Regions from separate parts of the Streptomyces sp. NPDC047061 genome, predicted to be linked through region 2. Evidence: riboswitches for the same ligand, from Rfam matches in the RefSeq annotation. Region 2 holds a riboswitch; the other holds the start of a gene.

Region 1 (15,313 bases), on a different contig from region 2:
CGTAGCGGTGCCCGGCGCCGTCCAGTTCGGCGTAGTACGTGTACACCAGGGAGCGGTCTCCGGCTGCGAGTTGCTCCGCAGCCAGGTCCATGCGCTCCTCGCCGGTCAGCCGCCCGTGAAACGTTCCGCCGCTGAGCGCGACCTTGGTGAGCGGGGTGTGCTCGAAGTGCGGGGAGGACACCTGCGCGGAGTGCACCCCCGCGTCCTGGGCGAGCTGGAAGACCGTGGGGTACGGCTGCCAGGCGACCGGGTCGGTCCAGGGCTGCCAGCGCAGCTGGTTCATCAGCTCCCGGGTCTGCGGATTGCGGACCGTGTAGCCGGGCAGGCCGTGGGCGCCGGGCGGCAGGCCGGTGCCGACGGAGGCGAGGGAGGTCGCGGTGGTGGCCGGGTAGCCGGCGGTGATCGGCCGTCCGGTGCCGCCGCGCGAGCTGCCGAGCAGGGCGGTGAGGTAGGGCGCCTCGTCCGGGTGCGCCTTGATCTGCTCCCAGCCGAGCCCGTCGATCAGGAAGACGCAGTTGCGGTCGGCGGGCGTCAGCTCCGTGATCGACGCGGTCATGCCGGGTACGGCCATGCCCGCGGCCAGGGTGGGCAGCAGGTCGGCGAGGGAACCGCTGCCGTACTCGGGGAGCGGCGCGGAGTCGAGGGCGAGGGGTTCCGGATGGTCCCAGGCGGCGTACGCCATCAGCGGGTGACGTCCGCGGTCGCTTCGGAGATGGCCTGGGCGAAGGCGAGCGCCTGGCGCACCGTCTCCGGGCCGTCCCCGGCCTCGCTGACCCGCAGGCTGAGATCGTCCGCCGTGGAGTTGCCGGTGTAGCCGTGGTCGGCCTCGCAGTTGGGGTCGCCGCAGGCGGCGGGCTCCAGGTCGATGCGGGAGACGGCGCCCCAGCCGATGGTCAGCACGATCTCACGGGGCAGGGTGCCCGGCGTGTACTGCTCCGGGTTGGCCACGACCCGGCTGACCACGACCGACGAGATCCGGCCGAGCTTGACCGACTCGGTCGAGGTGGTGGCGTACGGCGTCGGGGAGGTGGTGTCGGCGGCCTGCTCGTCGGTGTGGCTGACGATGAAGCGGTTGCCGGTGAGGACGAGCACGGTCACATGCCGCCGCACCTCGTTCTGGTCGAACGTCGTCTCCTGGTGGACCAGGTACGACCGGATCGGCTCGCCACCGATGGCGGCCTCCACCGCCTCGGCCACAAGGGCCGGGTAGTAGCCGCTGCGCTCGATCGCGACGCGCAGCCCCTGGGTCGTCGTACTGGTCTTGGCCATGGCGTCCATCCTAATCCGTGGGCAAGGGGACCCGGGCCAGTCGCGCGCGGCGGCGTCCGGCGCCACCGCCGTCACGCGCGGCCGCGTCGAACACCGCCGAGGGGTGCGGGCGTTCGTCCCGGTCGGCCGGCGGTCAGTAGGCGGGCAGCGTGCGCGGGCCCAGATCGTCACGGACCGGCGGTGGCGCGAGACGGACGGTGGCCCCCAGGACGCTCACGCCCTGCCGGGCGACCACGACCGGTTCCAGGGTGACCGCGACGACCTCGGGGTGATCGTCGACCAGCCGGGAGACCCTGAGCAGCAGCTCCTCCAGGGCGGGCGTGTCGACGGGCGCCGAACCGCGCCAGCCGAACAGCAGGGGCGCGGTCCGGATCGAACGCACCAGTGAGGTGGCGTCCCGGTCGGTGACCGGAACCAGCCGGTGCGCCATGTCCCCGAGCAGCTGCGAGGCGGCCCCCGCGAGGCCGAAGGACACCACGGCCCCGGCGGCCGGGTCGATCACGGCCCGTACGACGGTGTCCACGCCCCGGGGCGCCATCCGCTGCACCACCGGCCGCAGCTCCTCGGGCGTCCCGTACAGCTCGCTCAACTCGTCGTACGCCCGGCGCAGTTGCTCCTCGTCGGCCAGGTCGAGCCGCACTCCGCCCAGGTCGGCGCGGTGGCGCAGATGGGGAGCGGTGGCCTTGAGGGCGACGGGGTAGCCGAGGGCACGGGCGGCTGCGACGGCGGCGTCGGGGGTGGGGGCGGGCAGCGCGCGGTGCACGTCGATGCCGTACCTGCCGAGGAGCCGGCAGGTCTCCTCGACCCCGATGGTGAGCCCCTCCCCGCGTTCGAGCAGCGCGCCGATCAGCCGGGCGGCGTTCCTCTCGTCGATGTCGTCGAACTCGGGCACCTTCCCGGGATCGGCGGCCTCGCGCCGCCACTGCCCGTACTTCACCGCTTCGGCAAGCGCCCGCACGGCCCGCTCGGCGGCGGGGTAGGCGGGGATGAGACGGGAGTAGGGGTGGGAGACCGGAAGCTTCGCGGGTACCGCGGTGCGCAGGCGTTCCGCAGGGCGGAACGGGTGGGCACCGCCACCGGTGCCGGGTACCGTCGCAGTCGCGGTAGGTGCGGTACGGCCCGCAGCCGAAAGCGCCTCCGCCAGCCCCCCGAGCTCCACGTGCACCACCAGCACCGGCTTCCCCGGAACCTCCTCGGCCGCCGACCGCAGCGCCTCCGCCAGCTCCGCGTCCCCGACCGCTCCCTCCCCGATCGTCGGAATCGCCGTCACGACCACCGCGTCGCACGACTCGTCCGCCAGCGCCTGCGCGAGCGCCCGGTGGAAGTCCCCGGCGGTGGCCCGCGTCGTCAGGTCCAGTGGCCGGGCCGGCCGCAGCCCCTCGGCCAGGCACCGGTCGTAGGTCAGCAGCCCGAGCGACTCCGAGTTGCCGAGGATCGCCACCCGTGGTCCGGCCGGCAGCGGCTGGCGTGCGAGCAGCAGCCCCGCGTCGACCAGCTCGGTGATGGTGTCGACGCGGATCACCCCGGCCTGCCGCAGCAGCGCGGACACCGTGGCGTGCGGCAGCCGCGTCGCCCGTACCGCGTGGCCCGGCGGCGCCCCCGCGCCCTGCACCACGACCAGCGGCTTCGCCGCCCCCGTCCGCCGGGCGAGGCGCGTGAACTTGCGCGGGTTGCCGATGGACTCCAGGTACATGAGGACGACGTCGGTCTCGGGGTCGTCGTACCAGTACTGGAGGACGTCGTTGCCGGAGACGTCCGCGCGGTTGCCGGAGGAGACGAAGGTGGAGACGCCCGTGGTCCCGGTGACGCCGCCGCCGCGCCGGTGCAGCCGGGACAGCAGGGCGATGCCGATGGCGCCGGACTGGGCGAACAGGCCGATGCGGCCGGGGCGGGGCATCTCGGGGGCGAGGGAGGCGTTCAGCCGGACGTCGTCCGCGGTGTTGATGATCCCGAAGGCGTTGGGGCCGATGATGCGCATGCCGTACGTGCGCGCCTGGCGGACGAGGGCGCGCTGGCGCTCCCGGCCGTCGGGGCCGCTCTCCGCGTACCCGGCGGCGAGGACGACGAGCCCCTGGACGCCGTGCTCGCCGCACTCGGTGACGACCTCGGGCACGTGCTCGGCGGGTACGGCGACCACCGCGAGGTCGACAGGGCCGTCGATGTCCCGCACCGAGCGGTGCGCGGGCACCCCGTCGATCTCCTTGAGGTCGTCCGGGAAGGCCTGGTTCACGGCATGCAGGCGGCCGGTGAAACCGGCGTCCCGGAGGTTGCCGAGGACGCTGCGGCCGACCCCGCCGGGCGCGCGGCCGACCCCGATCACGGCCACGGAGCCGGGCGCGAGCAGCCGTCGTACCGAGCGGGCCTCCGCGCGCTGCTCGCGGGCGCGCTGCACGGCGAGGGAGCGGTCCGTGGGTTCCAGGTCGAACTCCAGGCGGACGACGCCGTCCTCGAAGCTGCGCTGCTGGGTGTAGCCGGCGTCCGTGAACACCTTGATCATCTTGGAGTTGGCGGGCAGCACCTCGGCCGCGAAGCGGCGGATCCCGCGCTCGCGCGCGACGGCCGCGATGTGCTCGAGGAGGGCGGAGGCGACGCCGCGCCCCTGGTGGGCGTCCTGGACGAGGAAGGCGACCTCGGCCTCGTCGGCGGGTGCCGAGGCGGGCGTCCCGTCGGGGCCAATGCGGTCATAGCGTACGGTTGCGATGAACTCGCCGCCGATGGTGGCCGCGAGTCCCACCCTGTCCACAAAGTCGTGGTGCGTGAAGCGGTGGACGTCCTTGGCGGAGAGCCTGGGGTAGGGCGCGAAGAAGCGGTAGTACTTCGACTCGTCCGACACCTGCTCGTAGAAGCTGACCAGTCGCTCGGCGTCATCAACGGTGATGGGCCGGATGCGCGCGGTACCCCCGTCGCGCAGCACCACGTCAGCCTCCCAGTGGGACGGGTACTCGTGCCGGTCCTGCGGGTCCGCCGGGGTCTGCATGGGCCCCAGAGTACGGCTCGCGTCCGACAACGGCGCGAGGCAGTCTGTGGAGGACGGAAGTCGGGCCGAGGCCGCGGTCCGACGACACACCCGGAGGGGCTCACGTCCCCTCCGGGCATGCTTCACGATGTGGGAAACTGGTCTAGACAACCCTGAACACCGAAGGGCAGCATCACATGGCTGAGCGCCGCGTCAACGTCGGCTGGGCCGAGGGCCTCCACGCCCGCCCCGCTTCCATCTTCGTCCGAGCCGCCACGGCCGCAGGCGTCCCGGTCACGATCGCCAAGGCCGGGGGCAACCCCGTCAACGCGGCCTCCATGCTGGCTGTCCTGGGGCTGGGCGCCCAGGGTGGCGAGGAGATCGTCCTCGCCACCGAGGCCGAGGGCGCGGACGCCGCACTCGACCGCCTGGCCAAGCTGGTCGCCGAGGGTCTCGAGGAGCTCCCCGAGACCGTCTGAGCGCCCGGCGCCCGCACGTCCGGGGCCGCGCCACTCCCCCAGGGGGCGGCGCGGCCCCGCCGTTTCCCCCTGAGCCCTGGAGCCCGTACCGCGCCACCCGTCATGTGCCGCAATTCCATGACAGGCGCACATGACTTCACAACAGGGCCGCACACGGCTTTACGACGGCCCCGTCCCGGAGTTTGCGAGGCCCCGGCGCCCGGCTTTACCACGGGCGCACGAAAGAAGCGCGACGGCGAATTCCCGGCGCGCGTGAATTAGGGCAGCGAAAACAGACCCCGCCGAATAACATCTCTTTGTATACGGTGCGCGTGTTAATGCCGCAGGCCCGACATGTTTACGGGGTGTTGCGAAGTCCTCACACCGTTCGCCCGTTCGGTGGCGCCGGAGAACCGCAGCCGGTGGGAGACCGTCGAGCGCTCGGTGTGCAGCGCCGTGATCGCCCGGGCGCGCTCGGCGTCGCCGCGCGCCACCGCGTCCACGATGGCGCCGTGCTCCGTCCAGGACTCCACCGGGTTGGCGGGCGTCTCGACGCTGTACATCCAGGCGATCTTGTGCCGCAGCTGGGTGAGCGTCGAGGTCAGGGCGTGGCTGCCGGAGGCCTGCGCAAGGGTCTCGTGGAACCAGCCGCCCAGGGAGCGCAGGTCCTCGCTGTTCCCCCGCCTGGCCCGCTCCTGCCCCAGCCGCACCAGTCCGCGCAGCACCTTGAGGTGGGCCTCGGTGCGGCGCTGGGCGGCCCTGGAGGCGCCGAGCGGTTCCAGGAGCATGCGCATCTCCAGCAGGTCGGCGGCCTCCTGTTCGGTCGGTTCGGCGACGCACGCGCCCGCGTGCCGGCGCGTCACGACGAAGCCCTCGGCCTCCAGGGTGCGCAGGGCCTCACGGACGGGGACGCGCGAGACCCCGTAGCGGCGGGCCAGGAGTTCCTCGGTGAGCCGGCTGCCGCGCTCGTAGACACCCGCGACGATGTCGTCCCGGATCGCCGTGCATACCGAGTGCGCCGGAATACGCATGACCGACCTCCGCCTTAATCCCCGTGAAACGCCTCCAAGTGGCGCCCGTTCCGTGACTCTATTGCAATGAGCCGGAATTTCCGACGGCGGGCCGGAATCCAGGGATATATTTTGGACACCGGGTGCACGAAAACGACGAAAGCCCCGGCACAGGGGCCGGGGCTCCGGAAGATCTCACGGGTTGTCGTCGCCGCCCCTGAAGGGGCGCTGCGCGTGACGCCCCTGAAAGGGGCGCGGGGAACTGCGCGACCAGCCACGACGCACCCGCACCCGGCAAAGCGCGCTCGGTCCGTCGGTCTCGGCGCCGGACCCGCGTCCAGCTCCCTCAGACGTTCACGCCGTGCTTGCGGAGGTAGGCGACCGGGTCGACGTCGGAGCCGTAGTCCGGGGTGGTGCGGGCCTCGAAGTGAAGGTGCGGGCCGGTGGTGTTGCCGGTCGAACCGGAGAGGCCGATCTGCTGGCCGGGGGTGACCTTCTGGCCCACCGAGACGCCGATGGAGGAGAGGTGGCCGTACTGGGTGTACATGCCGTCGGCCATCTTGATGACGATCTCGTTGCCGTACGCCCCGCCCCAGCCGGTGGAGACGACCGTGCCGGTGCCGACGGCGTGCACGACCGTGCCGCCGGCGGCGTGGAAGTCGATGCCCGTGTGGGCGCCGGAGGACCACAGGGAGCCGCCGGTCTTGTAGCCGGTGGAGACGTAGGAGTCGCTGATCGGCGCGACGAAGGTGTTGAGGCGCTTGCGCTCGGCCGCGCGGGCCGCCCGCACCTCGGCCTCGTGCTCCTTCTTGGCCTCGGCGGCGGCCTCCTTGCGGGCGGCCTCCTCGGCGGCCTTGCGGTCGGCGGCGGCCTGCTGCGCCGCGGCCTGGGCGTCGATCTGCTCGACGACCGAGTCGCTGAGCGTGATGACCGGGGTGAGGCCGGTCTGCTCGACGGAGTTCTCGGCGGCGAGCGCCGGGGCGGCGGAGACGGTGCCGATGACACCGGTGGTGGTGAGGGCCGCGATACCGGCGGCCTGCGCGGTGGTGCGCTTCACCCGGCCGGGACGACGGTGCTTCCCGGAGGCGCACATGAACGCCATGTAGAGGCTGGTCCTTTCCTTCCCTCTCGCCTACCGGGTTAGCTGACGGGTTCGGAGCAGGAAGGTCTCCTACGGGCCCCCTCGCGACACGCGCGGGCGCCCGATTCACCCCAGGGACTGCGTGGGTCCCCGGCTCCCCTGGCTCGCGCCATGCGGGGACTCGGCGATGACTGTCCGGTGCCGCGGATGCGGCGCGGTGCCTGACGGACAGCCCGGAAGAACCTACGAGGCCGCTCTCCCCCCGCCCAAACGGAACGCGGTTTTTGTAGCGCATCCCACAGGGCAGACAGGCAACCTCCACCTCAATTCGGACATGCGAGAGCCCTGATGACCCGGCGGTCACCAGGGCTCTTCAGCCGCCTGTTCCCTACTCCGCGGCGACGACCGTGACTTCGCCGATGCCGAGGGCCTCGACGGGCTCCTTGATCTGCGCCGCGTCCCCGACGAGGACGGTCACCAGGCGGTCCACCGGGAAGGCGTTCACGACCGCCGCGGTGGCCTCCACGGTGCCGGTGGCGGCCAGTTGCCGGTACAGCGTGGCCTGGAAGTCGTCGGGCAGGTACTGCTCGACCTGGTCGGCCAGGGTGCCCGCGACGGCCGCCGCCGTCTCGTACTTGAGCGGCGCCACCCCGACGAGGTTCTGCACGGCCACGTCGCGCTCGGCGTCCGTGAGGCCGTCGGCGGCGAGCGTGCGCAGCACCGTCCACAGGTCCGACAGGGCCGGGCCGGTGTTCGGGGTGTCCACGGAGCCGCTGATGGCGAGCATCGAGACACCGGTGCCGTCCGGGGCGGACCGCAGGACCTGCCCGAAGGAGCGGACGCCGTAGGTGTAGCCCTTCTCCTCGCGCAGGACGCGGTCCAGGCGGGAGGTGAGGGTGCCGCCCAGGCAGTAGGTGCCGAGCACCTGGGCGGGCCAGACACGGTCGTGCCGGTCGGAACCGACGCGGCCGATGAGCAACTGGGTCTGGACGGCGCCCGGGCGGTCCACGATGACGACCCGGCCGGTGTCGTCGGCGGTCACGGACGGGACCGGGCGGGGCTGCCCGGTGGCGGCCCGCCAGGCGCCCAGGGTCTCGCCGAGCAGCTCGTCCAGGTCGATGCCGGTCAGGTCGCCGACGACGACCGCGGTGGCCGTGGCCGGGCGCACGTGCCGGTCGTAGAAGGCGCGGACGGCGGCCGCGTCGATCTTCTCGACGGTGTCCTCGGTGCCCTGGCGCGGGCGGGAGATCCGCGCGGTGGCCGGGAAGAGCTCCTTGTAGAGCTGCTTGGCGGCCCGGCGGCTGGGGTTGGCCAGCTCGTGCGGGATCTCGTCGAGGCGGTTGCGGACCAGCCGCTCGACCTCGCTGTCGGCGAAGGCGGGCGCCCTGAGCGCGTCGGACAGCAGCCCGAGGCCCTTGGCGAGCCGGGAGGCCGGGACCTCCAGGCTGATCCGGACGCCGGGGTGGTCGGCGTGCGCGTCGAGGGTGGCGCCGGCCCGCTCCAGCTCGGCGGCGTACTCCTCGGCGGAGTGCTTGTCGGTGCCCTCGGAGAAGGCGCGCGCCATGATGGTGGCGACGCCGTCCAGGCCGGCCGGCTCGGCGTCCAGGGGCGCGTCCAGGAGCACCTCGACGGCGACGACCTGCTGGCCCGGGCGGTGGCAGCGCAGCACGGTCAGGCCGTTGTCCAGGGTGCCGCGCTCCGGGGCGGGGAAGGCCCAGGGCTTGGCCTCGCCCGGCTGTGGCTGGGGGTGGAAGTCCATGGTGGCGAGCTCGGTCACTTGGCCGTCTCCTCGTTCTCGTTGCCGGCCTCTACGGTGGCTTCCTGCTCGGGGTCCTCGCCGCGGCCCGCCTCCTGGGTGTGCTCGGCGGACTCCGCGGACAGCGGCTCGTAGACGAGCACCGCGCGGTTGTCGGGACGCAGCCGGGCCTTGGCCACCTCCTGGACCTCCTCGGCGGTGACCGTCAGGACGCGCTGGACGGCGGTCAGGGCGAGCTGCGGGTCGCCGAACAGGACGGCGAAGCGGCACAGTTCGTCCGCGCGGCCCGCGACGGTGCCCAGCCGGTCCAGCCACTCGCGCTCCAACTGGGCCTGGGCGCGCTCCATTTCCTCGGGCGTCGGGCCCTCCTCGGCGAACCGGGCGAGCTCCTCGTCGATGGCGGTCTCGATGACCGGCACCTCGACGTCACCGGAGGTCTTCACGTCGAGCCAGCCCAGGGAGGGCGCCCCGGCCAGCCGCAGCAGGCCGAAGCCGGCGGCGACGGCCGTACGGTCGCGACGTACCAGGCGGTTGTAGAGGCGGGAGGACTCGCCGCCGCCGAGGACGGTGAGCGCCAGGTCGGCCGCGTCGGACACGCGCGTGCCGTCCTCCGGGAGCCGGTAGGCGGCCATCAGCGCCCGCGCCGGGACCTCCTCCACGACGACCTCGCGCAGCTGCCCGCCCATGATGTCGGGCAGCGAGCCGTCGCGCGGAGTCGGCTTGCCGTCGTGCGCCGGGATGGAGCCGAAGTACCTCTCGACCCAGGCGAGGGTCTGCTCCGGGTCGATGTCGCCGACGACCGACAGGACCGCGTTGTTGGGCGCGTAGTAGGTGCGGAAGAACGCGCGCGCGTCCTCCAGGGTGGCCGCGTCCAGGTCCGCCATCGAGCCGATCGGCGTGTGGTGGTAGGGGTGGCCCTCCGGGTAGGCGAGCGCGGTCAGTTTCTCGAACGCGGTGCCGTAGGGCACGTTGTCGTAGCGCTGGCGGCGCTCGTTCTTGACGACGTCCCGCTGGTTCTCCATCGACTCGTCGTCCAGGGCGGCGAGCAGGGAGCCCATCCGGTCGGCCTCCAGCCAGAGGGCGAGCTCCAGCTGGTGGGCGGGCATGGTTTCGAAGTAGTTGGTGCGCTCGAAGCTGGTGGTGCCGTTGAGCGAGCCGCCCGCGCCCTGGACGAGCTCGAAGTGGCCGTTGCCCTTCACCTGGGCGGAGCCCTGGAACATCAGGTGCTCGAAAAGGTGAGCCAGACCGGTACGGCCCTTGACTTCGTGCCGGGAACCGACGTCGTACCAGAGGCAGACCGCCGCGACCGGGGTCAGGTGGTCTTCGGAGAGCACCACGCGCAGACCGTTGGCCAAGCGGTGCTCGGTCGCTGCCAGGCCTCCGGAGCCTGTCTCGGCCGTGGTCGTGTGACCCATGGGCATGTACGTCCCTTCGCTCGCGGAAGCGGTCTCGAACCGCGGTTCTTCTGCCGGTCCTGCCACTGTATGCAAGCGTGCGGGGACCCGGCGAAGTTCCCGCACGACGTACGCCCAGAGCGGATCGTCCGGGCGGATCGCGTAGCCTGCGTCCCACCCGCCCTGTGACGGCTTCCGGCACCGGGGCGGGCCCGCGGAGACCGGGTCCTGGCCCGGGTTGTCAGTACCGCAGTCCACAATGGTCCGCGTCAGATCCGTTCACGCATGAGCAAGGAGCCGGCAGCGATGGCCCGCCGCAGCACGAAGACCCCGCCGCCCGACGACTCGTTCGAGGAGAGAATCCTCGACATCGACGTCGTGGACGAGATGCGCGGCTCCTACCTCGAGTACGCGTACTCGGTCATCTACTCGCGCGCCCTGCCGGACGCCCGCGACGGCCTCAAGCCGGTGCACCGGCGGATCGTCTACCAGATGAACGAGATGGGCGTGCGCCCCGACCGCGCCTACGTGAAGTGCGCGCGCGTGGTCGGCGAGGTGATGGGCAAGCTGCACCCGCACGGCGACGCGTCGATCTACGACGCGCTGGTGCGCATGGCCCAGCCGTTCTCGATGCGCGTCCCGCTGGTCGACGGCCACGGCAACTTCGGTTCGCTGGGCAACGACGACCCGCCGGCCGCCATGCGGTACACCGAGTGCCGGATGGCCGAGGCGACGAGCCTGATGACCGAGTCGATCGACGAGGACACGGTCGACTTCGCGCCCAACTACGACGGCCAGGAGCAGGAGCCGGTGGCGCTGCCGGCCGCGTTCCCGAACCTGCTGGTGAACGGCTCGTCGGGCATCGCCGTCGGCATGGCGACGAACATGCCGCCGCACAACCTCGGCGAGGTGATCTCGGCCGCGCGCCACCTGATCCGCTACCCGAACGCGGACCTGGAGACGCTGATGAAGCACGTCCCGGGTCCCGACCTGCCCACCGGCGGCCGGATCGTCGGCCTGGAGGGCGTCCGGGACGCGTACGAGACGGGCCGCGGCACCTTCAAGATCCGGGCCACGGTGGCGGTGGAGACGGTGACGGCCCGCCGCAAGGGCCTGGTCATCACCGAACTGCCGTTCACGGTCGGCCCCGAGAAGGTCATCGGCAAGATCAAGGACCTGGTCAACGCCAAGAAGCTGCAGGGCATCGCCGACGTCAAGGACCTCACCGACCGCGAGCACGGGCTGCGTCTGGTCGTCGAGATCAAGAACGGCTTCGTGCCCGAGGCAGTGCTGGAGCAGCTCTACAAGCTGACGCCGATGGAGGAGTCCTTCGGCATCAACAACGTGGCGCTGGTGGACGGCCAGCCGCTCACGCTGGGCCTGAAGGAGCTCCTCGAGGTCTACCTGGACCACCGGTTCGAGGTGGTCCGCCGGCGCAGCGAGTTCCGCCGCACCAAGCGCCGCGACCGGCTGCACCTGGTGGAGGGCCTGATCACGGCCCTCGTCGACATCGACGAGGTCATCCGGCTGATCCGCTCCAGCGAGAACAGCGCGGACGCCAAGCAGCGCCTGATGGAGCGCTTCTCGCTGTCGGAGATCCAGACGCAGTACATCCTGGACACCCCGCTGCGCCGTCTCACCAAGTACGACCGCATCGAGCTGGAGGCGGAGAAGGAGAAGCTCACCGCGGAGATCGCCGAGCTGACCCGGATCCTGGAGTCGGACGCGGAGCTGCGCAAGTTGGTCTCGGCCGAACTGGCCGCGGTCGCCAAGAAGTTCGGCACCGAGCGGCGCACGGTCCTGCTGGAGGCGTCCGGCGCCGTGGCGGCCGTGGTGCCGCTCCAGGTGGCCGACGACCCGTGCCGGGTGCTGCTGTCCTCGACGGGCCTGCTGGCGCGCACGACGAACGGCGAGCCGTTCCCGGCGGACACCGACGGCAGGCGCGCCAAGCACGACGTGATCGTCTCCGCGGTCCCCGCGACCGCGCGCGGCGAGGTCGGTGCGGTGACCTCGACGGGCCGCCTGCTGCGCATCAACGTCGTCGACCTCCCGCAGCTCCCCGACACGGCGACCGCCCCGAACCTCGCGGGCGGCGCGCCGCTCTCCGAGTTCCTCTCCCTGGAGGACGGCGAGTCGGTGGTCTGCCTGACCACGCTGGACGAGTCCTCGCCCGGCCTGGCGTTGGGCACCGAACAGGGCGTCGTGAAGCGCGTGGTGCCCGACTACCCGTCCAACAAGGACGAGTTGGAGGTCATCACCCTCAAGGAGGGCGACCGGATCGTCGGCGCGGTGGAACTGCGCACCGGCGAGGAGGACCTGGTCTTCATCACGGACGACGCGCAGTTGCTGCGCTACCAGGCCTCCCAGGTGCGTCCGCAGGGCCGTCCGGCGGGCGGCATGGCGGGCATCAAGCTCACGGAGGGCGCGAAGGTCATCTCCTTCACCGCGGTCGACCCGGCGGCCGACGCGGTGGTCTTCACGGTGGCCGGCTCGCGCGGCACGCTCGACGACTCGGTCCAGACGACGGCCAAGCTGACCCCGTTCGACCAGTACCCGCGCAAGGGCCGCGCCACCGGCGGCGTGCGCTGCCAGCGGTTCCTGAAGGGCGAGGACTGCCTGTCCTTCGCCTGGGCGGGCCCGGTCCCGGCGAAGGCGGCCCAGAAGGACGGCTCCCCGGCCGAGCTCCCGGAGCTCGACCCGCGCCGGGACGGCTCCGGCGTCTCGCTGCCGAAGACGGTGTCGGTGACGGCGGGCCCGGTCTAGGCCTCGTAGCCCTGCTCAGGGCCCTCGTCCAGACTCTGTACGTACCGCAGGACGCCCCACATGCCGTGCTCGTCGGCGTGTGGGGCGTCGTTCGTACACGCCTCCAGCTCCTTGTGCAGCGCGGCCGTGTCGATGCCGGAGCCGATCAGGACGAGTTGCGTGAGCCGCTCCTCCTCGCTCCCCCAGGCCTCCGGGTAGAAGCGCAGGAACCGCCCCACGGCATGCACGGCGTACCGGTTGGCCGTGTCGTACGGCCCCAGGTCGACGTACCCCTTGATCCGGTAGAGCCCCTCGGGGCGGCTGTCGAGGAAGGTCATCAGCCGACGGGGGTCCAGGGGCAGCGCGGCGGTGAAGGACAGGCTGCCGTAGGCGGTGTGCAGATGCCCCTCGTGCGTGCCGTCGTCGTGACCGTCGTGCGTGCCGTCGTCGTGACGGTCGTCGTCGTGGCGGTCGTGCAGGTCGTCGAAGGACAGCTGTCCGATGCGCTCCTCGCCGGGGCGGCAGTCGAACAGGAACCCGGGGTCGATGCGGCCGTAGGTCGCCGGGACGACGGCGGCCCCCCGGTCGCTGAGCGACCGCACGAGCCCGAGGACGCGCTCGCCGCCCTCCGCGGCCCGGTCGAGTTTGTTGACGACGACCAGGTCGGCCAGGGCGAGGTGCCGGTCGATCTCGGGGTGCTTCGCGCGCGTGCCGTCGAACTCCGCGGCGTCGACGACCTCGACGAGGCCGCCGTAGACGATTCCGGGATGCTCGCTGGCGAGCAGCATCCGGACGAGTTCCTGGGGTTCGGCGAGACCGCTCGCCTCGATGACGACGACGTCGACGCCGGTGCCAGGGCCCGCGAGCCGCTCCAGGTAGACGTCCAGTTCACTGGCGTCGACGGCGCAGCACAGGCAGCCGTTGCCGAGCGAGACGGTCGAGTCGCCGAGGGCCCCGGCCACGGCCATCGCGTCGATCTCGATGGCCCCGAAGTCGTTGACGATCGCCCCGATCCGGCTGCCTCCGCTGCGGTGCAGCAGGTGGTTGAGGAGCGTGGTCTTCCCGGACCCCAGGAATCCGGCGAGGACGACGACCGGGATCTGCCGGGGGGTGGGGCGGTGCTCCAACGGGGGCCTCTTTCGCGCGGGCGGGGGTGGCGGGCCGGTCCAGGATAGGAAACCTCCGGACCGGACAACGCGACCCGTTCCGGCTACGACGCGGTGACGGCGTCGGCCGCCCCCGGCTCCGGCCCCACATACCGGGCCACCGGTCGGATGATCTTCGAGTCCGTCGCCTGTTCCAGGATGTTGGCGCTCCAGCCGATCGCGCGGGCCGCCGCGAACGTGGGGGTGAACATCTCGCGGGGCAGGCCGCAGAGTTCCATGACCACGCCCGCGTAGAACTCGACGTTGGTGTGGAGTTCGCGGCCGGGCTTCAGCTCGGCGAGGATCCGCTCGACGTGGCGTTCGACCTCCACGGCGAACTCGACCCGCTCGCCGCCGAAGTCCTGGGCGATCTCGCGGAGCATCCGGGAACGGGGGTCCTCCGTGCGGTAGACCGCGTGCCCGAAGCCCATCACGCGGTCACCGGCGAGGACCCGCGCGCGGATCCACGGGTCGATCCGGTCGGGCGTCGCGATCGCGTCCAGGGTGTCCAGCGCACGGCTCGGCGCACCCCCGTGCAACGGCCCGGACAGGGCGCCGACGGCACCCACGAGGCAGGCCGCGACATCCGCGCCCGTCGACGCGATGACGCGTGCGGTGAACGTTGATGCATTGAATCCATGATCAATGGTGGAGATCAGGTATTGCTCGACCGCACGCGCCTGCCGGGGTTCCGGTTCCACGCCCGTCAGCATGTAGAGGTAGTCGGCCGCGTACGACAGGTCCTCGCGCGGTTCCACCGGGTCGAGCCCCTGCCCCAGCCGGTACAGCGCCGTGAGCAGGGTCGGTACGGCCGCGCAGGCGGCGACCGTGTCGGCGCGGCGCCGGTCCGCGTCGATGTCGTACACCGGCCGGAACCCCTGGGCCGCGCCGAGCAGCGAGAGGGCGGTGCGCAGGCCGGCCAGCGGGCCGGACGCGCGGCTCGCCGCGGCCACCGCGGGCAGGGCCGCCCGGACCTCGGTGGGCAGGCGCCGGAGCGCGGCGGTCTCGGCGGCGAAGGCCGCCGCGCGCTCCGGGCCCGGCAGTTCGCCGTGGACCAGGAGGTGCCAGACGTCCTCGAAGCCACGGGTGCGGGCGAGTTCGACCGCCGAATACTGGCGATAGTGGTAGAAGCCCTCGCTGCCCCGGACGTCGCCGACCTCGGTGTCCGTGACGACGACGCCGGCGAGCCCGCGCGGCACCTCGACAAGGGCCGACGCACTCCTGTTGACGGTCATGACCTGCCTCCGCTTTCCTCCTTGAACTTGATTCGACTGTCCATCATTGACGACATGGCTGTCAATGTTGATTGAATCAATCTATTGTCTCGTCAGCTGCGCGAACACGATGAACGCCGGTTGCGGGACGTGCGTCTCCGTCATCGGGGACAGCGCCCCGTCGTCTCCGTCGACCGCGTACGAGCGCACCAGGTCGGCCGGCCGGTCGGCGACGAGCAGGAACGTGCCCGACGGATCGAAGGTGAAGCTGCGGGCCGCGACGCCCGG
Region 2 (15,313 bases):
GCACCCGCACCCCCGTGGCGGCCGTCTGGCTGGCGGCCCTCTCCGCCCTCGCCCTGGGCCTTCCGTACCTGATCAACTACACGGCCTACGCCGCCGTGACGTCGATCGCGGTGATCGGCCTGTACGTGGCCTACGTCATTCCGACACTGCTGCGGGTACGCAAGGGCGACGCGTTCGAGCGGGGCCCGTGGCACCTGGGCCGCTGGTCGATCGTGATCGGCGTGATCTCGGTGACGTGGGTGGTGGTCATCACCGTCCTCTTCATGCTCCCGCAGGTCTCCCCGGTCACCTGGAAGTCCTTCAACTACGCCCCGGTCGCCGTGCTGGCCGTCCTCGGCTTCGCCGCGATCTGGTGGCAGGCCTCGGCCCGCCACTGGTTCCTCAACCCGGCCGCGACGCCCCGCCAGGAGGACAGCCCCGAACTGGCCGACCTCTGACCCACCGGCTCCCGATGTCCCACTTCTGCCATGCGACGCGGCCACGACCCCGATACCCGATCGGCGAGACGCCTCCGTCCGGCTATGCTCGGGGAGGCAACATCGCCTGGGCCGTTAGCTCAATTGGCAGAGCAGTGGACTTTTAATCCATTGGTTGTGGGTTCGAGTCCCACACGGCCTACGGGTGGTGGGCGGGGGACATGGCCCCTGACCTGCTGTGCAGCGCCTGGTCCGACTTCGTTCGGGTCGGGCGCTGCTTCGTTTCCGGGCTCGTGCATGCGCGGATGTGCCCCCCCCGTCGCCTACGTCGACAACCCGCACACCCTGTGCGACCCGATGGGGCTCACTCCGTGCGACGAGGCCGACGTCGCACGGGGTGGCCGTGTCCGCCACGGCGCACCCGGGCCTGGCGGCCGGGCCGCCGGCATGGAAGCCCCGCCGTGGAGTGCCGGACGACTACAAGGAGCTGGTCGAAACCTACGGCGGTGGCGTCTTCGACGAGACCATCTGGCTTCTGGACCCGGAATGCCCCGACGAGAACTAGAGGGGCAGTGAAGCGACTGGCCACCGAAGGGTGATCACTCGGTCAGAATGGCGGGTACATGGAGCTTGTCCCAGGACCTCTTGCCCGGAATTCCGTCCGCGTCATCGCCCGAGAATCCCAGTTTGTGCTGCCACTTGGCGTAGGAGGCCCGGTCGGCGTCGCTCCACTGATAGTCGGGCCCGCCGGGGTAGGACGAGCAATGCTCCTCGATGAGGCGGTAGCCCATGGCCTCGATGATCGGGCTGGCCGTGTCCGGCACGAAGAAGTCGACGCCCGGGAAGGGCTCGTACTCGCCGGACGGCTCCGGTGCGGAGACGCGGACCCGCTGCCCGATCTGAATCACGTTCTGATTGGTGATCTCCGGATTCCACTCCAGGATTTGGTCCAGTGTCAGACCGTACAAGGCGGCAATCTTGGTCAGGTTGTCACCCTTTTTTACTACGTAGAATTTCGCTGCTGTCTCACTCATATAGTCGATTTTAATGGGCTCCTGATGATATGCAAACGCAGATTCGTTTGCTGATTCAGCTATTTACGTATCAACTGCTCGGCGGGGTCTGACGCCAGGGCGGCGGTCTCGGCTTCGTTCTCGTGGCGGTGCGTCAGCGGCCGTTCGGCTGTCTGCCCGTCGCGGCATGGCGCAGCAGCGGGGTGACGCGGTGCGGTACGAGTTCGCGCATGGCCAGGGCCGTCGTCGTGCGTTCGATGCCGGGAACGGCGAGGATCTGCCCCGCGATCCGGTACAGATCCTCGGCGGACACCTCGGCCAGCCGATGCTGGTCGACCCGTGCGGTGACGAACGCGGTGAGCGGATGGCCCAGGGCCCTCGGGGCGACCCGGCGTTCGAAGGAGCCGAGGGCGCCGCCCTGTTCCATCCTGGCCACCCACAACCCCGGGCGATCGCCGGCCGGGGTTGTGGGTGGCCAGGCCGCCGTACCCGGCCGGCGGTTCGCACCCGAACGTGAATCCGTAGATCAACCGATAGGTCCGTCAGATCGGTCGATATTCACCAATCCGCAGAGAAGGCCGCTCCGAATCTCCAGGCGTCAGGCAAGTTGGCATGGAGGACGGACGGTATGACACCTATCTCCAGGAGCGGTGCGGGGCGCAGGGGCCTCGCGACCCTCATCGCGGGTGCGCTGGCCGCCGGGGGACTCACAGCCGCCGGTGTGGCCACGCTGGAACCGGGGGCGGCCTCCGCCTCCAGTCACCGGGAGGCGCCGCTGATCTCGGGACAGCCCCGGTACGACAACACGGACGTGTACGCCTTCGTCAGTCCGGACCACCCGGAGACGACGACGGTCATCGCGGACTGGATCCCGTTCGAGGACCCGGCGGGCGGCCCGAACTTCTACACGTTCGCGGACGACGCCCAGTACGACATCCACATCGACAACAACGGCGACGCGCAGGGCGAACTGCTGCTGCGCTACACCTTCACGACGCACACGAAGAACAAGAAGACGTTCCTCTACAACACGGGCCCGGTCACCAGCCTGGACGACCCGGACCTGAACGTCACGCAGACCTACGACATCCAACTGCTCAAGCTGCACAACCAGAAGGTCGTGTCGGAGACGAAGCTCGCCGACGACGTACCGGTGGCTCCGTCGAACGTCGGCAAGGCGTCGATGCCGGACTACGGCAAACTCCGCCGCCAGGCCGTCCGTCGACTCGCCGACGGCGTCCAGACGTTCGCCGGCCAGGCAGACGACCCGTTCTTCCTGGACCTGCGCGTGTTCGACCTGCTGTACGGCGGGAACCTCTCCGAGGTCGGCAACGACACCCTCAAGGGCTACAACGTCAACTCGGTCGCCCTGCAACTGCCCACCGCCCTGATCACCGAGTCGAAGGACCAGCCGGTCGTCGGCATCTGGTCGACCACCCAGCGAAAGAACGCCCAGGGCAGCTACGAGCAGGTCTCCCGGCTGGGCAACCCGCTGGTCAACGAGGTCGTCAACCCGCAGCGGGACAAGGACAGGTTCAACGCGTCCTCGCCGTGGAACGACGGCCAGTTCGCGAAGAACGTGACCAGTCCGGAGCTGCCGAGGCTCATCGAGTCCGTCTACGGGATCAAGGCGCCCGCGGAACCGCGCAACGATCTCGTCGACGTCTTCCTCAAGGGCGTCAAGGGCCTCAACCAGCCGCCGAACGTGCGGCCGGCGGAGATGCTGCGCCTGAACACCTCCATCAAGCCGGCCGCCGAACCGAAACGGCTCGGTGTGCTCGACGGCGACAACGCGGGCTTCCCGAACGGTCGTCGGCTCACCGACGACGTCGTGGACATCGCGCTGCAGGTCGTCGAGGGCGAACTGGTCGGTTCGAAGAACGACCTGGGCGACGCGGTCGACGCCAACGACCAGAGGTTCGGCGACTCCTTCCCCTACCTGGCCGAGCCCGTGGCGGGTTCGCGGGGCCCGCTGGCCAAGGGCGCGACCGGCGGCAATGACGTCCGCAACCAGGTGGGCGACGCACTGCGGCCGGCCGGCTCCGCCGACGGCACGCACGACACCGGCCTGATCGCCGCGTCGGCGGCCTCCGGCGCGGCGGGGATCCTGCTGGTCGGGCTGGGGCTGGCGTGGTGGCGTCGGCGCACCCGGCGGCAGGACTGAGAGACGGTGAGAGCGGGGTGGGGGTCGGCTGGAGGAACTCCGGCTCCCGCCCTGGCGCCGGCCCGCCACGCGGTCTGGGCCTTCATCGCCGCGTCGGGGTCGCCGCCGTCCAGGCGGGTGGCGATCTCCGGGGCCAGGGCGCGTGGTCGTCGAGGTGCCGGAGCAGCTCTTCGCGCACCTCCTCGGCCGAGGGGATGTGGTCGCCGAAGACGACGTCTTCCTGGCTGGGGAAGTAGCGATGAAAGCTGCGCGGTGAGATGTCGGCCAGGTACACCGGGCAGAACCCGGCCTCCTCCGAACTGCTCGCGGGGACCTGGTCGCCAGGCTCGGGCAGGGCGGCCGAACCGCCTCCGGAAACCCTGAACGGGGTGCAATGGGGTCCAACGGGGGTGCAACGGGGTGTGGTGCTCAGCGCACCCGGATCCCGGTCAGCACACCGTCGCCCACCTCGTGCAGGGTGACGGCGAACTCCTGCTCCGCGGTGAGGAGTTCACGGAACGCGGTCACCTGGTCGCGGTGGCTCACCGCGTTGTCGACGGCCACGATGCCGTACGGCGTCAGGATGCGCCGCAGGTGCGGCCAGTAGTCCGCGTAGGCCGGTCGCTCGGCGTCGAGGACGACCAGGTCGACGGAGGCGTCGGGGGTTCCGGACAGGGTCTCGGCGCCGCCGCCGTGGACGACGTCCGCGTACTCCCTGACTCCCGCCCGGTCCAGGTTGGCCAGTGCGGCGGTGACCCGGTCCGCGTCGATCTCCACCGTCGTCAGGCGGCCGCCGGTGTCGCGGACCGCGTCGGCGAACCAGATCGCCGAGTAGCCGTTGGACGTGCCGATCTCCAGGACGGACGTGGCGCGCCGGGCCCGGATCAGCGTCGAGACCAGCCGGGCCGCGTCCGGGGTCATGTTGCGCAGTCGCAGCAGCCGGTCGGCCAGCGGGCCGTCGTGTGCCCGCCCCTCCTGGTAGAGGTCGTCGAGAACACGCGCCAGCTGGTCGTCCACGGAGGCTCCCGTCGTCTTCGGTGTGCCTGTTGTTGCTAGCACGTCCGGCGGGGCGTCGTACATCGAAAAAAGACAGGGGCTCAGCCCGCGTTGAGCTCCGTCAGCTCGGCCAGCGGCAGCGTGTGCTGGGTGTGCAGGACCTTCGCGCGCAGGTAACGGACGTTGTGGGCGGTGCTGAAGACGCCGGTCGGGACGCGGTCGCGGACGGTGACGCCGAGTCCGCGCAACTGCTCGGCCTTGTCGGGGTTGTTGGAGAGCAGGTCGAGGTCGGTGATCCCGAGGGCGGCCAGCATCTGGGCGGCGGCGGTGTAGTCGCGGGCGTCCTCGGGGAGGCCGAGGGCGGCGTTCGCCTCGTAGGTGTCGAGGCCCTGGTCCTGGAGGGCGTAGGCGTCGAGCTTGTTGTAGAGGCCGATGCCGCGGCCTTCCTGGCGCAGGTAGAGCAGGACGCCGCCGCGGTCGGCGATGCGCTCGACGGCCTCGCGCAGCTGGGGGCCGCAGTCGCAGCGGGCCGAGCCGAAGACGTCGCCGGTCAGGCACTCGGAGTGCAGACGCACCAGCGGGAGGGCACCGGGGGCGGGCTCGCCGATGACGACGGCGACGTGCTCCTGTCCGTCGGTCAGGCCATGGAACGTGACGAGCTCGGTGTTGACGCTGTAGCCGTCGTTGAAGCGCAGCGGGACCCGGACACGGGCGCGCTGGGTGGCGGCGGGGAAGTCGGTCATCGGGGTCTCCAGTGGGACGTCGCGGGTGCCTGCTTCAGATTTGAAGCAGATCCACGGCTGGAACCCTACCTCATGTTTTAAATTTGAAGCAACAGATTTCCGTACGGTTTCGCGAAATCGAGCGCACGGTCCGGGTGTGCGGTCCTGGTGTGCGAGCCGGGTTCAGGATCCGGAACAGGGTGACGCCGACCGGCGTCGCCACGGCAGCTCGTCCGCCGTCGGGCGTGGCGTCGACTCGTCGCCCTCCAGCGCCCGGGCGATCACCGAGCTGATCTCCTCCAGCTGCTGCACCTGTTCGGCGGAGAGATGATCGAAGACCGCCGCCCGTACCGTCTCCACATGCCCCGGCGCCGTGCGCTCCAGCACCGCCATGCCCTCGTCCGTCAGGATCGCGAAGCTGCTCCGCTTGTCCCACTGGCAGTCCTCGCGCCGGATCAGCCCGTCCTTCTCCAGCCGGGTCACGGCGTACGTCAGCCGGCTCCGCGTGATCTTCGACTTCTCGGCGAGATCGGTCATGCGAAGCTTGCGCTCCGGCGCCTCGGAGAGGTTGGCCAGGATGCCGTAGTACAGGTGCGGCATGCCGGCGTCCTGCTGGAGCTGCCGGTCGATCGCGTCCTCCAGGAGGTGCGTCGCCGCCATGTAGGCGCGCCAGGCGCTCTGCTCCTTCGGGGTGAGCCAGCGAGTCGTCATGCGACCAGTGTAGGTTTGTTTCAAACTTTAACCAAGCGTCCGTGTCAGCGCAGGCCCAGTCAATCAGCCCGCCCGCCGAGAGTGAGCGCGTCCGATGCCGTACCCCTACGTCCTGCTGTCCGCCGCCGTCTCCCTCGACGGCTACCTCGACGACACCGGCCCCGACCGGCTCCTGCTCTCGTCCCCCGCCGACTTCGACCGTGTCGACGAGGTGCGCGCCTCCGTCGACGCCATCCTGATCGGCGCCGGCACCATCCGCGCGGACAACCCCCGGCTCCTGGTCAACTCCCCCGAGCGGCGCGCGGCCAGGACCGCCGCCGGCCGGCCCGAGTACCCCCTCAAGGTCACGGTCACCGCGACCGGCGACCTCGACCCGGACGCGAAGTTCTGGCACACCGGCGGCGAGAAGATCGTGTACACGACGGACGAGGGCGCGCGCCGGGCCCGCGCCCTCGGGACCGCCGCCGACGTCGTCCCCCTCGGCGCCGACCTCGACTGGCGGCCGCTCCTGGAACACCTGCACGACGTACGGGGCGTGCGGCGCCTGATGGTCGAGGGCGGCGGCACCGTCCACACCCAGCTTCTCCAGCAGGGCCTGGCCGACGAGGTCCAGCTGGTCCTGGCCCCGCTCTTCGTCGGCGACCCGAAGGCACCGCGGCTGTTCGGTCCCGGCGGCTACCAGGCCGGGCGGCTGCGGCTCCTGGACACCCGCCGTATCGAGGACGTCGTCCTGATGCGCTACGAGCCCACGGCCCCCGGCACGGGCGGCACGGCGTCCGCCGCCGACCGGCACTGGCTGCGGCTCGCCTGCGAACTGGCGGCCGAGTGCCCGCCGTCCCGGACCGCGTTCAGCGTGGGCGCGGTGGTGGTCGCCGCCGACGGCACGGAACTGGCCCGCGGCCACTCCCGGGAGGCCGGTGACCCCGTGGTCCACGCGGAGGAGGCGGCCCTGGCCAAGATCCCCCCGGCCGACCCCCGGCTGGCCACGGCCACCGTCTACACCAGCCTCGAACCCTGCACCCACCGGGCCTCCCGCCCGCACCCCTGCGCCGAGCTGATCCTGCGGGCCGGGGTACGGCGGGTGGTGACGGCGTGGCGCGAGCCGGACACGTTCGTGGCGGCGGCCGACGGCACCGGGATGCTGCGGGAGGCGGGGGTGGAGGTATTGGTGCTCGGGGAGTACGAGAGCCTGGCGAAGGCGCCGAACGCGCATCTTCTCGGCTGAAGCCGTCTGCTTGCCTGGGCTCACCCGAGCCGGTGGCGCGGCTGCTCCGCCGAGGCCGCGACGGAAGTCGTGCCGGTCGAAGCGGTGTCGGCCGAAGTCGTGCCGGCCGATGCCGTGCCGGTCGGTGTCCCCGCCGATGCCGTGCCGGTCGGTGTCCCCGCCGATGCCGTGCCGGGCGGTGTCCCGGCCGCGGTGAGGCTGGCGAGCAGGGCCAGGCGCTCGGCGGACGGGCTGCCGGGCTCGGCGTGGAAGCACATCATGGTGAGGCTGTTCGTGCCCAGGACCGCCAGTTTCTCGATCCGGAGGTCCAGCTCACCGACCTGCGGGCGCCGAAGCAGGGCCCGTCCGCCCTGCTTCGGGCGGACGTCATGGCGCGCCCACAGATACCGGAAGCGCTCGCTGTGCACGGACAGTTCGCCGACCAGGGCGGACAGCCGAGGGTCGCCCGGATCCTCCCCGGCCGCCACCCGCAGCGTCGACGCGAGGCCGCCCGTGGCGACGTCCCAGTCGCGGTGCAGGGTGCGCACGGCGTCGTTCAGGAACACCTCCCGGGCCAGGTTCGCCCCCGGCCGGTGCGCGGGGGAGAGGGCGACGGCCAGGGGGGTCGCCGCGCGTACGTCGCAGAGCCGCCCGGCCACCACCACCGGCAGCGCGGACCACGTCTCCAGGAGCATGCGGATGCCCGCCGGCACCTGCTCGCCGCGCGGCCGGGAGCGCCGGGGCGGGGCGGGGGCCGCGAGCTGGTGGAGGTGGGCGGTGCCCTCCGCGTCCAGGTGCAGGGCCCGGGCGAGGGCTTCGACGATCTGCGGGGAGGGATGGCGGTTGCGGCCCTGTTCCAGCCGGGTGTAGTACTCCGTGCTCACCCCGGCCAGCAGCGCCAGCTCATGGCGGCGCAGGCCCGGCACCCGCCGGCGGCCCGCGTCCGGCAGCCCGAGCAGCTCGGGGCTCAGCAGGGCCCGGCGCGCACGGAGGTACTCGCCGAGCGGCCCCGGCGCGTGGGTGTCGCTGCCCTGTGCCTGTGCCTGTGCCTGTGCCATGAGGCCAGGCTAGGCGGCGCGGCCGCGGCGAACCTGTCCCCGTGAGTACCACCCTTCACAGGGCGACGACGGATCGGCCCGGCGCTCCTAGTGTCGGCCTGGCCGACCTGCCCTTGGGCCGGCGGGTGTTCCGAGTCAGGAGAGTGCGATGAACAGACACCTTGCGGTACGGACCGGCGCGGCCGTGGCCGCCGTCGCCGCCGCGACGGCACTGGCGACCGGTCCCGCGACGGCCGTGTCCCGGCCCGCCGGACACCCGGGGACGGGCGCCGCCGCCGGCTCGGTGTCCGCCCGCGAGACCGCGGCCGACAAGGCGCTGGTCACGTACGTGTACAAGCAGCTGTTCACCTCCTACGACACGTCCGTGATCGACAAGTACGCCTCGCCCGACTACATCCAGCACAACCCCAACGTCGCCAACGGCCCCGAGGCGCTGCGCCAGCTGGCGGAGAACCTGAAGGCGACGGCCACCCCCGGCACCGGCTCGGTCACCACGCACGTGATCGCGCAGGGCGACCTGGTCCTGCTCCAGACGCACGCGGGCACCTCCGACACGTTCGGCGGCATCGGGCTCGTCGACGTGTTCCGGGTGGAGAACCACAAGATCGTGGAGCACTGGGACACCATCCAGCCGGTCCCCGCCACCACGGCCAACGGCCACGACACCTTCGGCGACGGCGCGCGACTGGACGGCGTGCCCGGGCGGCCGCTGGCGGTCGCGCTGCCCGGTCACACCCCCGGCAGCACCGGCTTCCACTTCCCCGACCAGGGCCTCTTCTTCACCGGCGACGCCCTGGTCACCCAGGAGGCCTTCACCGGGCACACCGGCCCCTGCCTGGTCTGCCGCGCCTTCACCCACGACTCGGCCGCCGCCCTCGCCTCCCTGGACGCCGTCGCCGGACTGTCCCAGGACACCGTCCTGCTGCCGGGGCACGGGCAGCCGTTCGCGGACGGCCCCCGGGAGGCGGTCGCCCTGGCCCGGCGCTTCGGCGTCCGCTGACCCCGCCACGGCCTCCGTCGTCCCCGTAACGACCTCCGTCGTCCCCGCGGCTCTCAACCCGTGTGACTCACCCTCTTCGGATGGCGTATGCTGGTGTCACCGACGCGGGGTGGAGCAGCTCGGTAGCTCGCTGGGCTCATAACCCAGAGGTCGCAGGTTCAAATCCTGTCCCCGCTACTGAAACCCAGGGCCGGAATCCAAGTCAGAGGATTCCGGCCCTGAGTCATATCCAGGCACGTGCTCCTCATCACACACGTCCGCACTCATCCGCCCGGCCCACACCATTCGCCCCACCCGCTCGCAACGGCAAACCTGGACGGACAGGTATCGAAGACATCGGACGCGTCGAACAGGTCAAGCGCATCGAACACGTCGAGCACATCGAGCACGTCGGGCGTGTAGGACACGTCGGGCACGTCGGGCGCGTGGGACAGCAGGGGAGTCGTGTGGCGAGCCGTGGAGAGGCGGAGCGGCACGGCCAGGAATCCGCCCGCACCCTCGCCCGCTACCTGCCCGCGCTGCTGATCGTCGCGGGCGTCTGCTACGACGTCCTCACCCCCGCCCCCTTCACCGCGGTCCCCTTCTTCACGGCCGCCCCGCTGGTCGCCGCCCCCCTCTCCTCGCTGCGCACCACCGTCCTCACCGGCCTGGCCGCACTCCTCGCCGCCTACGCCGTGCACACGCGGTTCGCCGTGCTCCCGGACGCCGACGCCGTGACCGAGATCGTCACCGTGGCCACCGTCGCCGTCCTCGCCGCCGGCATCAACCGGATCGTCCGTATCGGCGACCAGCGCCTCGCCTCCGCCCGCGAGGTCGCCGAGGCCGCCCAGCGGGCCGTCCTGCCCGAGCCCGCCGAGCGGATCGGCGGCTTCGAGATCGCCGCCCGCTACGAGGCGGCCCAGGAGGGCACCTTCATCGGCGGCGACCTGTACGCCGTCCAGGACACCCCGTACGGCGTGCGCCTGGTCGTCGGCGACGTCCGCGGCAAGGGCATGGGCGCGGTCGCCGCCGTCGCCGTGGTGATCGGCGCGTTCCGGGAGGCCGCCGAGCAGGAGGCCACGCTGGAGGCGGTGGCGGCGCGGCTGGAGCGGGCGCTGGCGCGCGAGGGCGTCCGGCGCGGCGGCATCGACGCCCACGAGGGGTTCACCACCGCCGTACTCGCGGAGCTCCGGTACGGCGACTGCACGCTCCGGGTCGTCAACCGCGGACACCCGCCGCCCCTGCTGCTGCACGGCGACGGCGAGGTGTGCCCGGTGCCGGCGCCGGAGTCCGCGCTGCCGCTCGGGATGGGCGACCTGGGGACGTGGCCCGACCGGGCGGCCGAGCACGTGTTCCCGAGCGGGGCCACGCTGCTGCTGTACACCGACGGCCTCTCCGAGGCCCGCGACGCGCACGGCCGGTTCTACGACCCCGAGCGGCGGCTGACCGGTCGTACCGTCACCGCCCCCGGCGTACTGCTGGCCCGGCTCGCGGCCGAGGTGCGCCGGCACACGGGCGGCGGCATGACGGACGACATGGCGCTGCTCGCGGTGCGGCGGCCCTGAGCCGCCGGTCCCGTGCGCCGGTCCTGTGCTATGTCACACATCGTGTTCGGGCGGCTGCCCTCCGCATCACAACTGAGCCACCATCACAACCTGTGTGACTCCTGAGCTGAGCAGCGAGCACAGCCAACTCGACCGTTTTTGACCAGTCGTGGCAGGTAAGTCCAAGCTTTGAAAGCTTAATGATCAAGACGAACAGCTTGGAATCTGGTAGCCGGGTCTATTAACGTTCGATAACGCAGCGCGGTCGTCCCAGCCGTCACCCGCGACGGCTCCGCGCGCACGCGCCGAATCCCGCAAGGGAACCGGGGAACCACCACCTTGGGGTGAATCGCACGGCTACCGCCGGGTAGGAAACGGCCGGTATACGCGCGTAGGAGACCTTCCCGCTCCGAACCCGTCAGCTAACCCGGTAGGCGACGGAAGGAAAGGAGTACGCCCGCGTGGCGTCCAACCGGCCTGCTCCGACAGCCCCGTTCGTGCCCAGCCAGCGTCAACCCGACACCTTCGGCTACGGCAGCTACCGCACCGACGAGGGCCCCTGGGAGGAGTGGAACCCCACCGAGGAGTCCCTGGCCTCGGCGCGCGGCCGGCACCGGGTCGCCAAGCAGCGCGGCGGCGGACTCGCCCGCAGCTCCACGGTTCTCGGCGTCGGCGTGATCGCCGCCGTCGGCGCGGGCGGCATGGCCAGCGCCAACACCGGCAAGCCGCCGGTCTCCATCTCGCTGCCCGACCTGCCCGCCTCTGTCGACTCCCTGCTCGGCGAGGGCGGCGGCCACCAGGCCACCCAGACCGCGCTCAGCAGCGTGACCACGACGACCGCCACCGACGGGGACTCCTCCTCGTCCGGCGCCGGCGAGACGCTGCGCAACCGGATCATCGCCCAGGCCGCGCAGCAGCAGAACCAGCTCGACACCAAGGCCAGCGCCAAGGCCGTCGCCGCCGCCGACAAGGCGGTCTCCGACGCCGAGGCCAAGGCGGTGAAGGCGGCCGCAGCCAAGGCCGCCGACGCCAAGGAGAAGGCCGAGGCGTCCGCGAAGCAGAAGGCCGAGCAGGCCCGGCTCGCCGAGCTGGCCAAGCAGTACACGCTGCCCGTCGTGTCGTACACGATCACCGGCACCTTCGGCCAGGCCGGCTCCATGTGGTCCTCCGGCTACCACACCGGCCTCGACTTCGCCGCGCCCACCGGCACGCTGATCAAGGCCGTGCACAGCGGCACGGTCACGGAGGCGGGCTGGGCCGGCTCCTACGGCTACCGCACGATCATCACCCTCGACGACGGCACCGAGCTGTGGTTCTGCCACCAGTCCTCGATCGGCGTCAAGGTCGGCCAGAAGGTCGCCACCGGCGATGTCATCGGCCGCGTCGGCGCCACCGGCAACGTGACCGGCCCGCACCTCCACCTGGAGGTCCACCCGAACGGCCAGGCCACCGCCATCGACCCGATGACCTGGCTGCGCGGCAAGGGCCTCAACCCCTGACGCAATCCGCGACGCAGCCCCCGACGGAATCCGCGAACGCAACCCCCGACGGAAACCCACCGCCCCCCGGCGGCCCCGACGACACCCCCCGGCGTCAGGGCCGCCGGTTCGGTCTGCCGGGGTTCCGCCGGGGTTCCGCCTTTACGAGACCTTCGTAATCGCCGGGATGGGTCACCAGGCGGCCCGTGTTGAAGTTGAGCATGACTGCTCTTCGCAAACTCGGCTCCTCCGACCTCGAGGTCTTCCCGCTCGCCCTCGGCGGCAACGTCTTCGGCTGGACCGCCGACGAGGCCACCTCCTTCGCCGTCCTGGACGCCTACGCCGCCGCGGGCGGCAACTTCGTCGACACCGCCGACTCGTACTCGGCGTGGATCGAGGGCCACAAGGGCGGCGAGTCCGAGACGATCATCGGCAAGTGGGTCAGGGCGCGCGGCAACCGCGACGACGTCGTCATCGCGACGAAGGTCAGCCAGCACCCCGAGTACCCCGGCCTGTCCGCCGCCAACATCAAGGCCGCCGCCGACGCGTCCCTGCGTCGCCTCGGCACCGACCACATCGACCTCTACTACACGCACTTCGACAAGCCCGAGATCCCGGTCGAGGAGATCATCGGCGCGCTGGACGAGCTGGTGCGGGCGGGCAAGGTCCGGCACATCGCCGCGTCCAACATCACCGCCGAACGCCTCCAGGAGTCCCTGGACCTCTCCGACCGCGAGGGCCTCGCCCGGTACGTCGCCCTCCAGCCCCACTACAACCTGGTCTCCCGCGACACGTACGAGGGCCCCCTCCAGGACCTGGCCTCCCGCACCGGCCTCGCGGCCGTCCCCTACTTCGCCCTGGCCGCCGGCTTCCTCACCGGCAAGTACCGCCCCGGTACGACGGTCGACAGCGCACGGGCGGGCCGCGCCGCCCAGTACGCCGAATCGAAGCGCGGCCAGAAGGTCCTGGCGGCGCTGGACGGGATCGCCGCGGCCCACGAGGCCCCGATCCCCACGGTCGCCCTGGCCTGGCTGGCGGCCCAGCCCACCGTCGCGGCCCCGATCGCCTCGGCCCGCACGCTGGAGCAGCTCCCGCCGCTGCTGGGCGTGGCGGACCTGACGCTGACGGACGAGGAACTGGCACGGCTGACGGCGGCTTCCGCCTGACGGTCTCCTTCGACCTGCCGGCTCCACCCGGTGGCCCCCACCATTCTCTTCCGCCGCAACGGCCGCAACGGCCGCAACGGCGCTCAGCCCTCACGGCGCATCCCGGCGGTGCCGAACCCTCCGCGACCCGAAGCCCTAACTCCGGTACGGGTTGTAGGCCGGGTACGGCACCGCCGCCCCGTACCACCCCGGCGCCCCGTAGGCCGGCGGCGCGTAGCCGGCGTACCCCGGCCAGCCGCCCGGCGCGGCCGTCCGCGCCGCGTACTCCAGGGCCGGCCGGACCAGCTCCCGCCGGCTCCACAGCTCCGTGAGGAGCTCGCGCTCCCGCACCACGAAGTCGGCGCCCGCCCGCCCCCGCTGCCCCCGGCGCCGCAGCAGCGCCAGCGTCGTCGCGTACCCCTCGTACTCGGCGACCGCCTTCCCCGCCGCCTTCCCGAAGTGGTACGCGGCGTACTCCCTGGCCATCTGCCGCGCCCGCATCGACCCGAGCACGAACGGCTCGGCCGTCCCCAGCCACCCCGCGTAGACGTACGCCGGCAGCTCCTCCCGCACGGTCCGCAGCTCCCGCTGCCGCGTCCAGATCGCCAGCCAGGCCAGCAGCCCGAACGACGGCACCATGAACATGCCGTACACGGCGAAGAACCCGTACTGCCCGAACGTCGAGGACCCGTTCCAGAACGCGTGCATGCTCATCGCGAGCAGCAGCCCGGCGAGCGGCACCAGCACCCGCCGCGCCCGCTGCCGTTCCCCGGAGAGCGCGGCGATGCCGAAGCCGATGCCGGTGAGGACGGTGAAGAGCGGGTGCGCGAACGGGGACAGCACGATGCGCACGAAGAACGTCGCGGCGGTGACGGAGGCGATCCCGCTGTCACCGGTCAGCTGGTCGGTCCCGAAGGCCGTACCGAGGTAGAGGATGTTCTCGGTGAACGCGAACCCGGTGGCGGTGACCCCGGCTATCACCACCCCGTCGACGATCCCGGTGAAGTCCCGTCTGCGGAAGAGGAAGACGAGGAGCACGGCCGCCGCCTTCGCCGACTCCTCGACGACCGGCGCTATCAGGGTCGCCCCGAGCCGGTCCGCGCTGCTCGGATCCGCGGTCGCCGTCGCTATCCATCTCGTCGCGAAACTGTTGGCGACGATGGCTATCAGCGCGGCCGCGCAGGCGCCCCAGGCGAAGGCGAACAGCAGGTTCCGCCAGGGGCCCGGCTGCACCCGGTCGAGCCACCGGAACGCGCCCAGGAGCAGCGGCACGGGCAGCACGGCGAGCCCGAGCCCGACGAGAAAGCCCTCCGTCCCCGTCTGCTCCCGCACCAGCGCGAGGATCACCAGGCCGGAGAGGGCGAGCAGCGTGCCCAGCGCCCCGTACCGAACCCAGCGGCGCTGCCACCAACGGGGATGCCGCAGACCGCCGTCGGCGGGATCCGCCGGATACGACGGTGACGGCGGTGATGACGGATACGACGGCGACGGCGGATACGACGGATGCTGCGGGTACGGCGAGTACGGCGGCGGGGAGGTGGCCACGGCATCGACCCTAACGAGGTGACTCCTGACGGTGCTGCTCGCTCTGCGGCACCCGGTGCTGTACGCGACGGAAGAGCAGATCGTTCACCACATGTCCCTTGTCCAGTCCCTGGCCCTCGAAACGGGTCAGCGGCCGGTGCGCCGGACGTGGCGCGAAACCGCCGTCGGCCTGCGTGTTCTCGAACTCCGGGTGCGCGTCCAGCACTTCGAGCATCTGCTCGGCGTACGGCTCCCAGTCGGTCGCGCAGTGCACGATCGCCCCGGGCCGCAGCCGGGTCGCGGCGAGATCGAGGAACTCGGCCTGGATCAGCCGCCGCTTGTGGTGCCGCTTCTTCGGCCAGGGGTCCGGGAAGTAGACG

Evidence for each region. A riboswitch is a leader RNA that binds a small molecule or an ion and turns the genes downstream of it on or off. The one in region 2 is predicted to bind cyclic di-AMP.
Region 1: another riboswitch for cyclic di-AMP. It lies ahead of ABZ887_RS44245 (M23 family metallopeptidase); the one in region 2 lies ahead of ABZ887_RS08500 (M23 family metallopeptidase).

What each region holds. Positions count from the first base shown of each region.
Region 1 covers NZ_JBEYVI010000051.1:48,162-63,474, reverse strand. Annotated here, with positions in the region: gene ABZ887_RS44270 (nucleotide pyrophosphatase/phosphodiesterase family protein) at 1-685, opposite strand, end outside; gene ABZ887_RS44265 (DUF5998 family protein) at 682-1,269, opposite strand; gene ABZ887_RS44260 (GNAT family N-acetyltransferase) at 1,403-4,246, opposite strand; gene ABZ887_RS44255 (HPr family phosphocarrier protein) at 4,423-4,704, shown strand; gene ABZ887_RS44250 (GntR family transcriptional regulator) at 5,019-5,714, opposite strand; gene ABZ887_RS44245 (M23 family metallopeptidase) at 6,040-6,795, opposite strand; cyclic di-AMP (ydaO/yuaA leader) riboswitch at 6,808-6,971, opposite strand; gene ABZ887_RS44240 (pitrilysin family protein) at 7,163-8,551, opposite strand; gene ABZ887_RS44235 (pitrilysin family protein) at 8,548-9,951, opposite strand; gene ABZ887_RS44230 (DNA topoisomerase IV subunit A) at 10,231-12,687, shown strand; gene ABZ887_RS44225 (GTP-binding protein) at 12,684-13,793, opposite strand; gene ABZ887_RS44220 (citrate synthase) at 13,877-15,046, opposite strand; gene ABZ887_RS44215 (lactonase family protein) at 15,128-15,313, opposite strand, start outside.
Region 2 covers NZ_JBEYVI010000004.1:19,191-34,503, reverse strand. Annotated here, with positions in the region: gene ABZ887_RS08585 (amino acid permease) at 1-437, shown strand, start outside; tRNA gene ABZ887_RS08580 (tRNA-Lys) at 546-618, shown strand; partial or broken gene ABZ887_RS08575 (SMI1/KNR4 family protein) at 883-978, shown strand; partial or broken gene ABZ887_RS08570 (peptidoglycan-binding protein) at 1,016-1,270, opposite strand; partial or broken gene ABZ887_RS08565 (LysM domain-containing protein) at 1,307-1,450, opposite strand; gene ABZ887_RS08560 (hypothetical protein) at 1,584-1,865, opposite strand; gene ABZ887_RS08555 (DUF4331 domain-containing protein) at 2,058-3,593, shown strand; gene ABZ887_RS08550 (hypothetical protein) at 3,676-3,867, opposite strand; gene ABZ887_RS08545 (class I SAM-dependent methyltransferase) at 4,002-4,589, opposite strand; gene ribA (GTP cyclohydrolase II) at 4,670-5,311, opposite strand; gene ABZ887_RS08535 (MarR family transcriptional regulator) at 5,474-6,001, opposite strand; gene ABZ887_RS08530 (dihydrofolate reductase family protein) at 6,096-7,226, shown strand; gene ABZ887_RS08525 (helix-turn-helix transcriptional regulator) at 7,247-8,263, opposite strand; gene ABZ887_RS08520 (ester cyclase) at 8,412-9,263, shown strand; tRNA gene ABZ887_RS08515 (tRNA-Met) at 9,367-9,440, shown strand; gene ABZ887_RS08510 (hypothetical protein) at 9,527-9,679, opposite strand; gene ABZ887_RS08505 (PP2C family protein-serine/threonine phosphatase) at 9,710-10,807, shown strand; cyclic di-AMP (ydaO/yuaA leader) riboswitch at 11,080-11,240, shown strand; gene ABZ887_RS08500 (M23 family metallopeptidase) at 11,248-12,285, shown strand; gene ABZ887_RS08495 (aldo/keto reductase) at 12,486-13,430, shown strand; gene ABZ887_RS08490 (PrsW family intramembrane metalloprotease) at 13,566-14,834, opposite strand; gene trmB (tRNA (guanosine(46)-N7)-methyltransferase TrmB) at 14,965-15,313, opposite strand, start outside.